DNA from 3 places in the Bacillus sp. 41-22 genome. Region 3 is predicted to be linked to each of the others. Evidence: predicted binding sites of a transcription regulator. Region 3 holds the regulator's gene; each other region holds the start of a gene.

Region 1 (3,284 bases), 460 kb from region 3:
AATACTTGTCGTTGCGACAGGCGCTTTACTATCTCCACTTACATTCCAACAAGAAGAAACGATTCCGTGTATCGCTCACGCTGTTTCGATTGAATTTGGAGGTGCAACGCAATGATTTTTTTCTGGGCTTTCGTCATTGGTGGACTCATATGCGTAATCGGACAGCTTATGTTTGATGTCGGCAAACTAACCCCCGCTCATACGATGGCAACACTCGTTGTTGCTGGAGCTATATTAGATGGATTCAATCTGTATGAACCATTAATCGACTTTGCAGGCGCTGGGGCAACTGTACCTATTACAAGTTTCGGTAATGCCCTCGTTCATGGCGCGATGGAGGAAGCAGCCAAACATGGCATCGTCGGCGTTATTACCGGCATGTTTAAAGTAACGAGTGCTGGTGTATCAGCTGCCATTATTTTCGGCTTCATTGGAGCATTGCTATTCAAACCGAAAGGATAAGGTGTTCGTATGACAGTTATCGCTAGCGTTAAAACCTGCCTTGCCAGTGTAAGGGGCGCTCAAGCAAGTTTAAGCTCCCTTTCACTAAATTCACAGGACGCGGAATCAAAACGTGTATTTCATGAATGTATGTTAGAAATGGACAGCACCATCGCTGATTTACAGAATAGGGTTTCAGTATTAGAACGTGAAGAACCTCAATATAAAGGGTTTTAAGTAGACTGGAGGAAATGACTATGTCTCACCTGCCGGAATGGACACTTGTCATTCTTCGCTCTGTATTCATATTAATTATTTTATTCGCTATTACGAAATGGTTAGGAAAAAGACAAATCTCTCAGCTCTCCTTTTTTGAATACATAGCCGGAATGACAATCGGTGACATCGCTGCCCAAGTATCTACAGGGCTTGATTCAAAATTTTTCCACGGCGTCTTTGCGATACTCATTTTCGCTGTGGTACCTTTTTTCACTGGAATCCTCTCTTTAAAGAACAAAACAGCTCGAGATTTTTTTGAAGGAAAATCTACCGTATTAATAAAAGACGGCAAAATACTTGAAGATAATTTAAAGAAAGAAAAGTATACAAGTGATGAATTACTTGAGCTTCTCAGAGGAAAAAATGCGTTCAGCGTAGCTGATGTTGAATTTGCTGTACTAGAACCGAGCGGTGAATTAAATGTATTATTAAAGAAAGATCGCCAACCACTTACAGCAAAAGATATCAGCCTAAAAGTGCCAAACGAAAAAGAACCGCAAACTGTTATTATGGATGGAAATGTACTAGATGAACCTCTTTCTGCTAGCGGACATAATCGCGCTTGGTTACATTCTGAGCTAGAAAAACTCGGTGTTGTCATTGAAAATGTCTTTCTTGGTCAAGTTGATTCATACGGACAACTTACTATCGACATCTATAATGATAAACTCCAAATGCCTTCTCCTCAAAACAAGCCTTTATTATTAGCATCCTTAAAGAAATGCAATGCTGATCTTGAATTATTCTCTTTAGAAACGAAATCAAAATCAGCGAGTGATATGTATAGTAAAAACGCAAAACAAATCGAGAAAATCTTAAATAAAGTAACCTATCTGTTAAAAGAATAAAAAATGAAAGAACGCTTCTATACAAAAGGCGTTCTTTTGCCTTTTCCACACCATTAATCACGTTTAAATTTATGTAATTCGGTTATGATGTTGAAGATACATAAGCAGGGAATTTTAAAAACATAGCGAATAAATCATGATACAACTACATATTTTTTGATTTAAAGTGGTTTCGTTTGACCTTCATTGACCATAATTGTATTATAAGACTAAGAAAGCTTTTAAAGGAGGAAATAACAGATGAATTTAATTCCTACAGTAATTGAACAAACAAATCGTGGAGAACGCGCTTACGATATTTACTCTCGACTATTAAAGGATCGCATCATTATGCTTGGTAGCGCAATTGATGACAATGTAGCAAACTCAATCGTTTCCCAGCTTTTATTCTTGGAATCTCAAGATCCAGAAAAAGATATTCACATTTACATCAACAGCCCTGGTGGTTCTATCACAGCTGGTATGGCAATTTACGATACAATGCAGTTTATTAAACCACAAGTATCAACAATCTGTATCGGTATGGCTGCATCTATGGGTGCATTCTTACTTGCAGCAGGTGAAAAAGGAAAACGTTTCGCTCTTCCTAACAGTGAAGTAATGATTCACCAACCACTTGGCGGTGCACAAGGTCAAGCGACTGAAATCGAAATCGCTGCAAAACGTATCCTATTCTTACGTGAAAAATTAAACCAAATTCTTGCTGACCGCACAGGTCAACCACTTGAAGTTCTACAACGCGACACAGATCGCGACAACTTCATGACAGCAGAAAGAGCTCTAGAATACGGCTTAATCGATAAGATCTTTACAAATCGTTAATACTTAAAAGCGGAAGCGCCCTACTACAGGGCGCTTTTTTATTATGTACAAGGGTATCACATACCCCACCTAGTATCTAATCCAATATATCGGTGATTTTTCAATTTTATCGACCACAACTTATCGACTTACCGACAATTTCCGACAAGCGCGAACCAGCTATATACCCACCGATCATTCGTTACCACACCAACCACGCACCCCACAAACAGAAAAATAAAAAAAGCTATCGCACATTCGCGATAACCCTTTATTGTACATATGCAGTTAATGCTTCCAAAGCCTCTTCTGCATCTGAACCTTCTGTTGTGATTGTAATCATGCTACCAGTTCCGATTGCTAAGCTCATAATCCCCATTATGCTCTTTGCATTCACTGTCTTTCCATCTTTCTCGATGAAGATATCCGCATGAAAGCGATTTGCCTCTTGTACAAACAACGCAGCCGGACGTGCTTGTAAGCCGTTTTTTAATGCCACTTTAACCAGTTTTTGAACCACAGCTCCATTTCCCCTTTAACCTTTTATTTTTTTGCTACTGTTTCCCCCGCGCGTAATTTCTCTGCAATTTCATCGATTTTACGCAAACGATGATTAATACCCGATTTACTAATTTTCCCCCCGGATACCATCTCACCTAACTCTTTCAATGTTACATCTTGATAATCTCTTCGTAACTGTGCAATTTCTCTTAATTTATCTGGCAAAATATCAAGCCCAACCGTCTCATCAATATAGCGGATGTTCTCAATTTGCCTTAGCGCTGCACCAATTGTTTTATTTAAATTAGCTGTTTCGCAGTTAACTAAACGATTTACTGAATTACGCATATCGCGAACAATTCGAATATCTTCAAATCTTAAAAGTGCATTATGAGCACCTATAATATTTAAAAA
Region 2 (3,284 bases), 1.1 Mb from region 3:
TGTTTTTAGGCGCTCTTGACTACCTAAGTCCTTTTCTTTCCCAAGAGCAGCTTCTTCAATTTCCAGCTGCATAATGCGGCGCGTTACTTCATCTAGTTCTGTTGGCATAGAATCAATTTCTGTTCGAATTGTTGCACAAGCTTCATCAACAAGATCAATTGCTTTATCGGGCAAGAAACGATCCGAAATATATCGATCTGATAAAACAGATGCCGCTACAATCGCGCGATCATGAATATTTACACCGTGATAAATTTCAAAACGCTCTTTTAAACCACGTAAAATGGAAATTGTATCCTCAACAGTTGGCTCTTCTGCTAACACTTGTTGGAAACGTCTTTCTAACGCTGGATCTTTCTCAATATATTTACGGTATTCATCTAATGTCGTTGCCCCGATACAATGCAGTTCACCACGCGCTAGCATTGGTTTTAACATATTTCCCGCATCCATCGCTCCTTCTGTTTTACCAGCGCCGACGATTGTATGAAGTTCATCAATGAATAATAAAATGCGACCTTCACTCTTTTTAATTTCATTTAATACAGCTTGCAGACGTTCTTCAAACTCACCGCGGAATTTTGCTCCGGCCACAAGTGCACTCATATCTAAAGCGAAAATTGTTCTATCTTTTAATCCTTCTGGGACATCTTTTTTCACAATACGCTGCGCTAATCCTTCAACGATTGCTGTTTTACCAACACCTGGCTCTCCGATTAAAACGGGGTTATTTTTCGTTTTGCGTGAAAGAATGCGGATCACGCGGCGAATTTCACTATCTCTGCCAATTACAGGATCAATTTTCCCCGCTCTTACTTCAGCCACTAAATCACGGCCATATTTTTCTAACGCTTCATAAGTTGCTTCTGGATTTTGACTAGTCACTCTTTGATTCCCCCGAACTGTCATTAAAGACTGTAATAAGTTATCTTTCGTAATATAAAATTTTGCGAATAATTGATTTATATCGCCTTTTTCTTCAGAAAAAGCAAGTAATACATGTTCGATTGAAATGTAGTCATCTCGCAATTTCTCCGCTTCTTTTCCTGCTCTTACAAGCAGTTGTTGCAAAGCACCTGTTACATATAATTTCCCTGCCTCTGCCCCGCTTCCAGTTACAGAAGGCTTCTTCTTAATTAAACTTTCTACACCTTGCTTTAACGCTTCTATATCGACATTCATTTTTTGAAAAATACGTACTGTTAATCCGTCTTGCTGCTCTAATAACGTAAGCAATAGATGAACAGTATCTACTTCTTGATGATGATGAGATACCGCTAAAGATTGAGCACTCATAATCGCTTCCTGTGTTTTCGTTGTCATTTGATTTAAGTCCATCTTTACAGCCCTCCAAATGTTTGACTTTCTTTGACCTTTGATTTGATTATACGCCAACTGACTTTTTTATACAATAATTTTGCTTATGTAGTTCAAACTTATTATTGGAAAAAGAAAAAAGTAACATTCATTTTCCTAATCAAAAAAGCCGCAATAACGATTGCGGCTTCTGTTACGGTTTTCTTTTATATGTCCACTGACGGTTATGATTCGTGTTATCTGGAAACTTTTCACCGGCAGTTAATTGTACCATTTGCGGATTTTTCACCATACTTCCCGTTTCACCAATTTCTACGTAAATGCCATCATTTGGCGCCTTTTGCCCTGAACGAAACCTGCGATTTTGTCCCATTTCCATTCTCCTTCCATGACGTCTTGCCTCATTAGTATATCCATTTTAAAAGAAAGCTTTTCTGTCATGTTTAGGAAACAAGTACTACGGTTTACCCATGTACATATATATAATTACACAAGCTTAAGCAGGAATTATTGGCATATTTGTTGAAAAAAAAGAAACCAACCTACTTTAGGCCAGTTTCAAAGGAGAGTCAAACATATACGAGAAGATTACATGTTCATTATAAGTCGCATCATTCAAACAATGTAACCCTTTTCACAAATTGTACATAATGAAAGAAACATTGTTTGAACTTTCTAAAAAGATATTGACTTTTCCTAATTTCCAACGAGAAATAGTAGACACCACAGCGCTTCGCGACGTAAGATGGATATATAGTGAAACTTTCATCTACAGTAGTTTCACCCAGTCTAACCTCTTATTTCTGCATATAAAAAACGGAAATACAGATAGAATCAAAAAATTTATTATAAGAGGTGAAATTATGAACAAACAACATTTAATCGCATTAGACTTAGACGGAACTTTATTAACAGACAACAAAATAATTTCTCCAAGAACGAAAAACACAATTGCAAAAGCAAAAGAACAAGGACATATTGTCGTTATTTCAACAGGGCGTCCATTCCGCGCTAGTTACGATTATTATAAAGAACTTAGCCTTAACACACCAATCGTAAACTTTAATGGAGCTTACGTGCATCACCCTCTTGATTCAAGTTGGGGAACACATCACTCTCCTCTTGAACTTTCAACAGCGCAAGAAATCGTCCGAGCTTGCTTTGATTTCGGCGTGAAAAATGTCTATGCTGAAGTCATCGATGATGTGTATGTCCGTGAAATTGATGAAGATAAAAAACATATTTTTGAATTCGGTTCTCCAAAGATTTTCACAGGAGATTTATTAAATATTTTAAACGACCATCCAACTTGCTTATTAATCGATGCACATGACGAGCATTCTGCTGCAATTCGCCAACATTTAACAGATATGCATGCTGAAGTCATCGACCATAGAAAATGGGGTGCGCCTTGGCCAATTATTGAAATTGTAAAAAGCGGATTAAATAAAGCTGTCGGATTACAAAAAATTTCAGGCCATTATAATATTCCTAAAGAGCGAATTATCGCTTTTGGTGATGAGGATAACGACTTTGAAATGATCGAATTTGCTGGTCATGGAATCGCAATGGGTAATGCGATTCCTGAATTAAAATCACTTGCAAATCATACGACATTAACGAATGAAGAAGATGGTATCGCTCTATATTTAGAAGAGGTTCTTGGATTGTAATCTAAAAATTCCCTGCTTATAGTTTCTCGCCAAACGCTCATACTATTATTAGACGCAAGAGAAAGCGCGTCAATTGTTTTCAGCTAAATAAAGGGGGTTTTTCGAATGGGTAAAAAGAACAAATCAAAGCGTTTTATCCAGCAAGGAGCCGATGCTGTTATGAAGCATGATGCAAGATTCCCGTACAGAGGTACATTAGCTGAGGCAGAAAAAGCGAGAAGTAACTCTTCATTTGGAGGGGTTTAAATGGGGAACTTACTATTCCAACAAGCTAGAGACGCTGTTTCAAGTGCC
Region 3 (3,284 bases):
AAGCCGCAGTGAATAGGCCCAAGCGACTGTTTAGCAAAAACACAGGTCTCTGCGAAGCCGTAAGGCGAAGTATAGGGGCTGACACCTGCCCGGTGCTGGAAGGTTAAGGAGAGGGGTTAGCGTAAGCGAAGCTCTGAACTGAAGCCCCAGTAAACGGCGGCCGTAACTATAACGGTCCTAAGGTAGCGAAATTCCTTGTCGGGTAAGTTCCGACCCGCACGAAAGGTGTAACGATTTGGGCACTGTCTCAACCAGAGACTCGGTGAAATTATAGTACCTGTGAAGATGCAGGTTACCCGCGACAGGACGGAAAGACCCCGTGGAGCTTTACTGTAGCCTGATATTGAATTTTGGTACAGTTTGTACAGGATAGGCGGGAGCCATTGAAACCGGAGCGCTAGCTTCGGTGGAGGCGCTGGTGGGATACCGCCCTGACTGTATTGAAATTCTAACCTACGGGTCTTATCGACCCGGGAGACAGTGTCAGGTGGGCAGTTTGACTGGGGCGGTCGCCTCCTAAAGTGTAACGGAGGCGCCCAAAGGTTCCCTCAGAATGGTTGGAAATCATTCGTAGAGTGCAAAGGCATAAGGGAGCTTGACTGCGAGACCTACAAGTCGAGCAGGGACGAAAGTCGGGCTTAGTGATCCGGTGGTTCCGCATGGAAGGGCCATCGCTCAACGGATAAAAGCTACCCCGGGGATAACAGGCTTATCTCCCCCAAGAGTCCACATCGACGGGGAGGTTTGGCACCTCGATGTCGGCTCATCGCATCCTGGGGCTGTAGTCGGTCCCAAGGGTTGGGCTGTTCGCCCATTAAAGCGGTACGCGAGCTGGGTTCAGAACGTCGTGAGACAGTTCGGTCCCTATCCGTCGTGGGCGCAGGAAATTTGAGAGGAGCTGTCCTTAGTACGAGAGGACCGGGATGGACGCACCGCTGGTGTACCAGTTGTTCTGCCAAGGGCATAGCTGGGTAGCTATGTGCGGAAGGGATAAGTGCTGAAAGCATCTAAGCATGAAGCCCCCCTCAAGATGAGATTTCCCATAGCGTAAGCTAGTAAGATCCCTGAAAGATGATCAGGTTGATAGGTTCGAGGTGGAAGCATGGTGACATGTGGAGCTGACGAATACTAATAGATCGAGGACTTAACCATATAATATGAAGCAAATGTTATCTAGTTTTGAAGGAATATACCTTCATAGTTTGGTGATGATGGCAGAGAGGTCACACCCGTTCCCATACCGAACACGGAAGTTAAGCTCTCTAGCGCCGATGGTAGTTGGGACCTTGTCCCTGTGAGAGTAGGACGTCGCCAAGCAAGATAAAAACACAAGTCTTTTGACTTGTGTTTTTTTGTGTTTCTTTTTACAATTCATAGTAATTTAAAAAATCTTTACTTAAAGAATCGTCCTTTTGATTAAAGACAGGGAAATGTGGCTAGGATAGTGAATAAGCAAAAGAGTTGCAAATTTTTTTAATACGTATATAATTAAAGTCAAAGATAGTCAAAGTCAATAAAGGTGGCGGATAAATGAGAAATATATCTGATATCATTGAGAAATATCTAAAGCAAGTTATTGACTTAAGCAATAATAATGCGATTGAAATCAAGAGGAATGAGGTCGCTGATCGATTCGATTGTGTGCCGTCTCAAATCAACTATGTAATCAATACCCGTTTTACGTTAGAAAGAGGATTTGTAGTAGAAAGTAAACGAGGTGGAGGAGGTTACATTCGCATTATAAAAGTCAAACTGCATGATGATATAGACATTATTGATCAAATGCTTCATATGATTGATCATAGCGTTGCACAAGGAAATGCTGAAAGTATGATTATACGTTTAATAGAAGAAGGAATTATAACAAATCGTGAAGCTAAACTTATGTTAAGCGTACTAGATCGTTCTGTATTATTAATGGATGTTCCTTCTCGAGATGAACTTAGGGCTCGAATATTATGCGCAATGTTAAGAACACTGAAATATAAATAAATATAACTTTTGTTAAGAATGATAGCTAAGATAATGCAGTTTAATATTGTAGGGATTTTGAAAGATGACATGTGCTTTTACTAAATGGATTAAGGAAAGAGAACAATCTAGTAATGTATGAAAAGTATCATGAGATAGATCGTTCCTGTTGTAAAGGTGGGGGATAGCGATGACTTGTCAAAACTGTAATATAAGACCAGCAACTTTACATTATACAAAAGTAATCAACGGAAAAAAGGCGGAAGTTCATCTTTGCGAGCAATGTGCAGAACAAAGTGGCTATACGTCTTTCTTTCAATCACCGCAGTCTAATTTTTCATTCCATGACCTATTAGCCGGATTATTGCATAGTGAACCAGTAATGTTTGAAGAAGGGCAAGATGCATTTTCAAATACAAATATATCAAGATGTCCGAATTGTAAGATGACATATGAACAATTTACAAAAGTGGGACGCTTTGGATGTGCTTCTTGTTACGATACATTTAAGGGGCATTTAAAACCATTGTTAAAACGACTTCACGGTGGGCATACGGATCATTGTGGAAAAATTCCTGAACGTATAGAAGGAAATATCTACTTAAAGAAAGAATTAGATGAACTAAAACTCAATCTGAAACAATATGTACAGAAAGAGGAATTTGAGAAAGCGGCTGAAGTACGAGATAAAATTCGAGGTCTTGTAAATCAGCTTAGTGAGCATAGAGAGGGGGAATAGTTCTATGTCACTGGACAGAATCATGAATGAAGCGATTAGTCCATGGATGAAGGGAGATGGCCCTGATTCTGATATTGTTTTAAGTAGTCGAATTCGTTTGGCTCGTAATTTTAAAAAATATCAATTCTCTACTATGCAAAACGAGGAAGAAGCTAAGCAGATTCATGAGTTATTTAAGAAGAAGTTTATAAAAAAACCTGTAGAACCTTTTGGGGAGTTTGAACTATTAAAAATGAATGAATTAAATCCTCTTCAAAGGAGAGTTTTAGTTGAGAAGCATTTAATTAGTCCAAATCTTGCAGGAACAGAATACGGAGCATGCCTACTATCAGAAAGTGAACATATAAGTATCATGCTTAATGAAGAGGATCATGTTAGGATTCAGTGCCTATTTTCAGGCTTACAGTTATCAGAGGCGCTTCAAAGTGCCAATCAAATAGATAATTGGATCGAGGAGCAGGTTGAATATGCTTTTGATGAATCGCTTGGATATATTACGAGTTGTCCCACTAACGTCGGTACAGGATTAAGGGCTTCGGTAATGATTCATTTGCCGGGACTGGTTTTAACGAAA

Evidence for each region. Region 3 encodes CtsR, which represses protease genes until heat stress. Its sites were predicted from a motif close to ATGGTCAATAAAGGTCAAACA; they were not measured.
Region 1: the regulator CtsR is predicted to act here: its motif matches at 1,742-1,762, upstream of clpP (ATP-dependent Clp endopeptidase proteolytic subunit ClpP).
Region 2: the regulator CtsR is predicted to act here: its motif matches at 1,356-1,376, upstream of clpB (ATP-dependent chaperone ClpB).

The regions. Positions count from the first base shown of each region.
Region 1 covers NZ_CP084035.1:4,890,479-4,893,762, forward strand. The annotation lists gene spoVAD (stage V sporulation protein AD) at 1-115, shown strand, start outside; gene spoVAE (stage V sporulation protein AE) at 112-462, shown strand; gene LCF45_RS25265 (DUF1657 domain-containing protein) at 472-678, shown strand; gene LCF45_RS25270 (DUF421 domain-containing protein) at 699-1,568, shown strand; gene clpP (ATP-dependent Clp endopeptidase proteolytic subunit ClpP) at 1,809-2,390, shown strand; gene LCF45_RS25280 (HPr family phosphocarrier protein) at 2,641-2,889, opposite strand; gene whiA (DNA-binding protein WhiA) at 2,913-3,284, opposite strand, start outside.
Region 2 covers NZ_CP084035.1:1,178,020-1,181,303, reverse strand. The annotation lists gene clpB (ATP-dependent chaperone ClpB) at 1-1,338, opposite strand, end outside; gene LCF45_RS05995 (YjzC family protein) at 1,511-1,690, opposite strand; gene LCF45_RS05990 (Cof-type HAD-IIB family hydrolase) at 2,181-2,990, shown strand; gene LCF45_RS05985 (hypothetical protein) at 3,096-3,236, shown strand; gene LCF45_RS05980 (DUF3813 domain-containing protein) at 3,237-3,284, shown strand, end outside.
Region 3 covers NZ_CP084035.1:91,386-94,669, forward strand. The annotation lists rRNA gene LCF45_RS00500 (23S ribosomal RNA) at 1-1,152, shown strand, start outside; rRNA gene rrf (5S ribosomal RNA) at 1,202-1,317, shown strand; gene ctsR (transcriptional regulator CtsR) at 1,531-1,992, shown strand; gene LCF45_RS00515 (protein-arginine kinase activator protein McsA) at 2,162-2,710, shown strand; gene LCF45_RS00520 (protein-arginine kinase McsB) at 2,715-3,284, shown strand, end outside.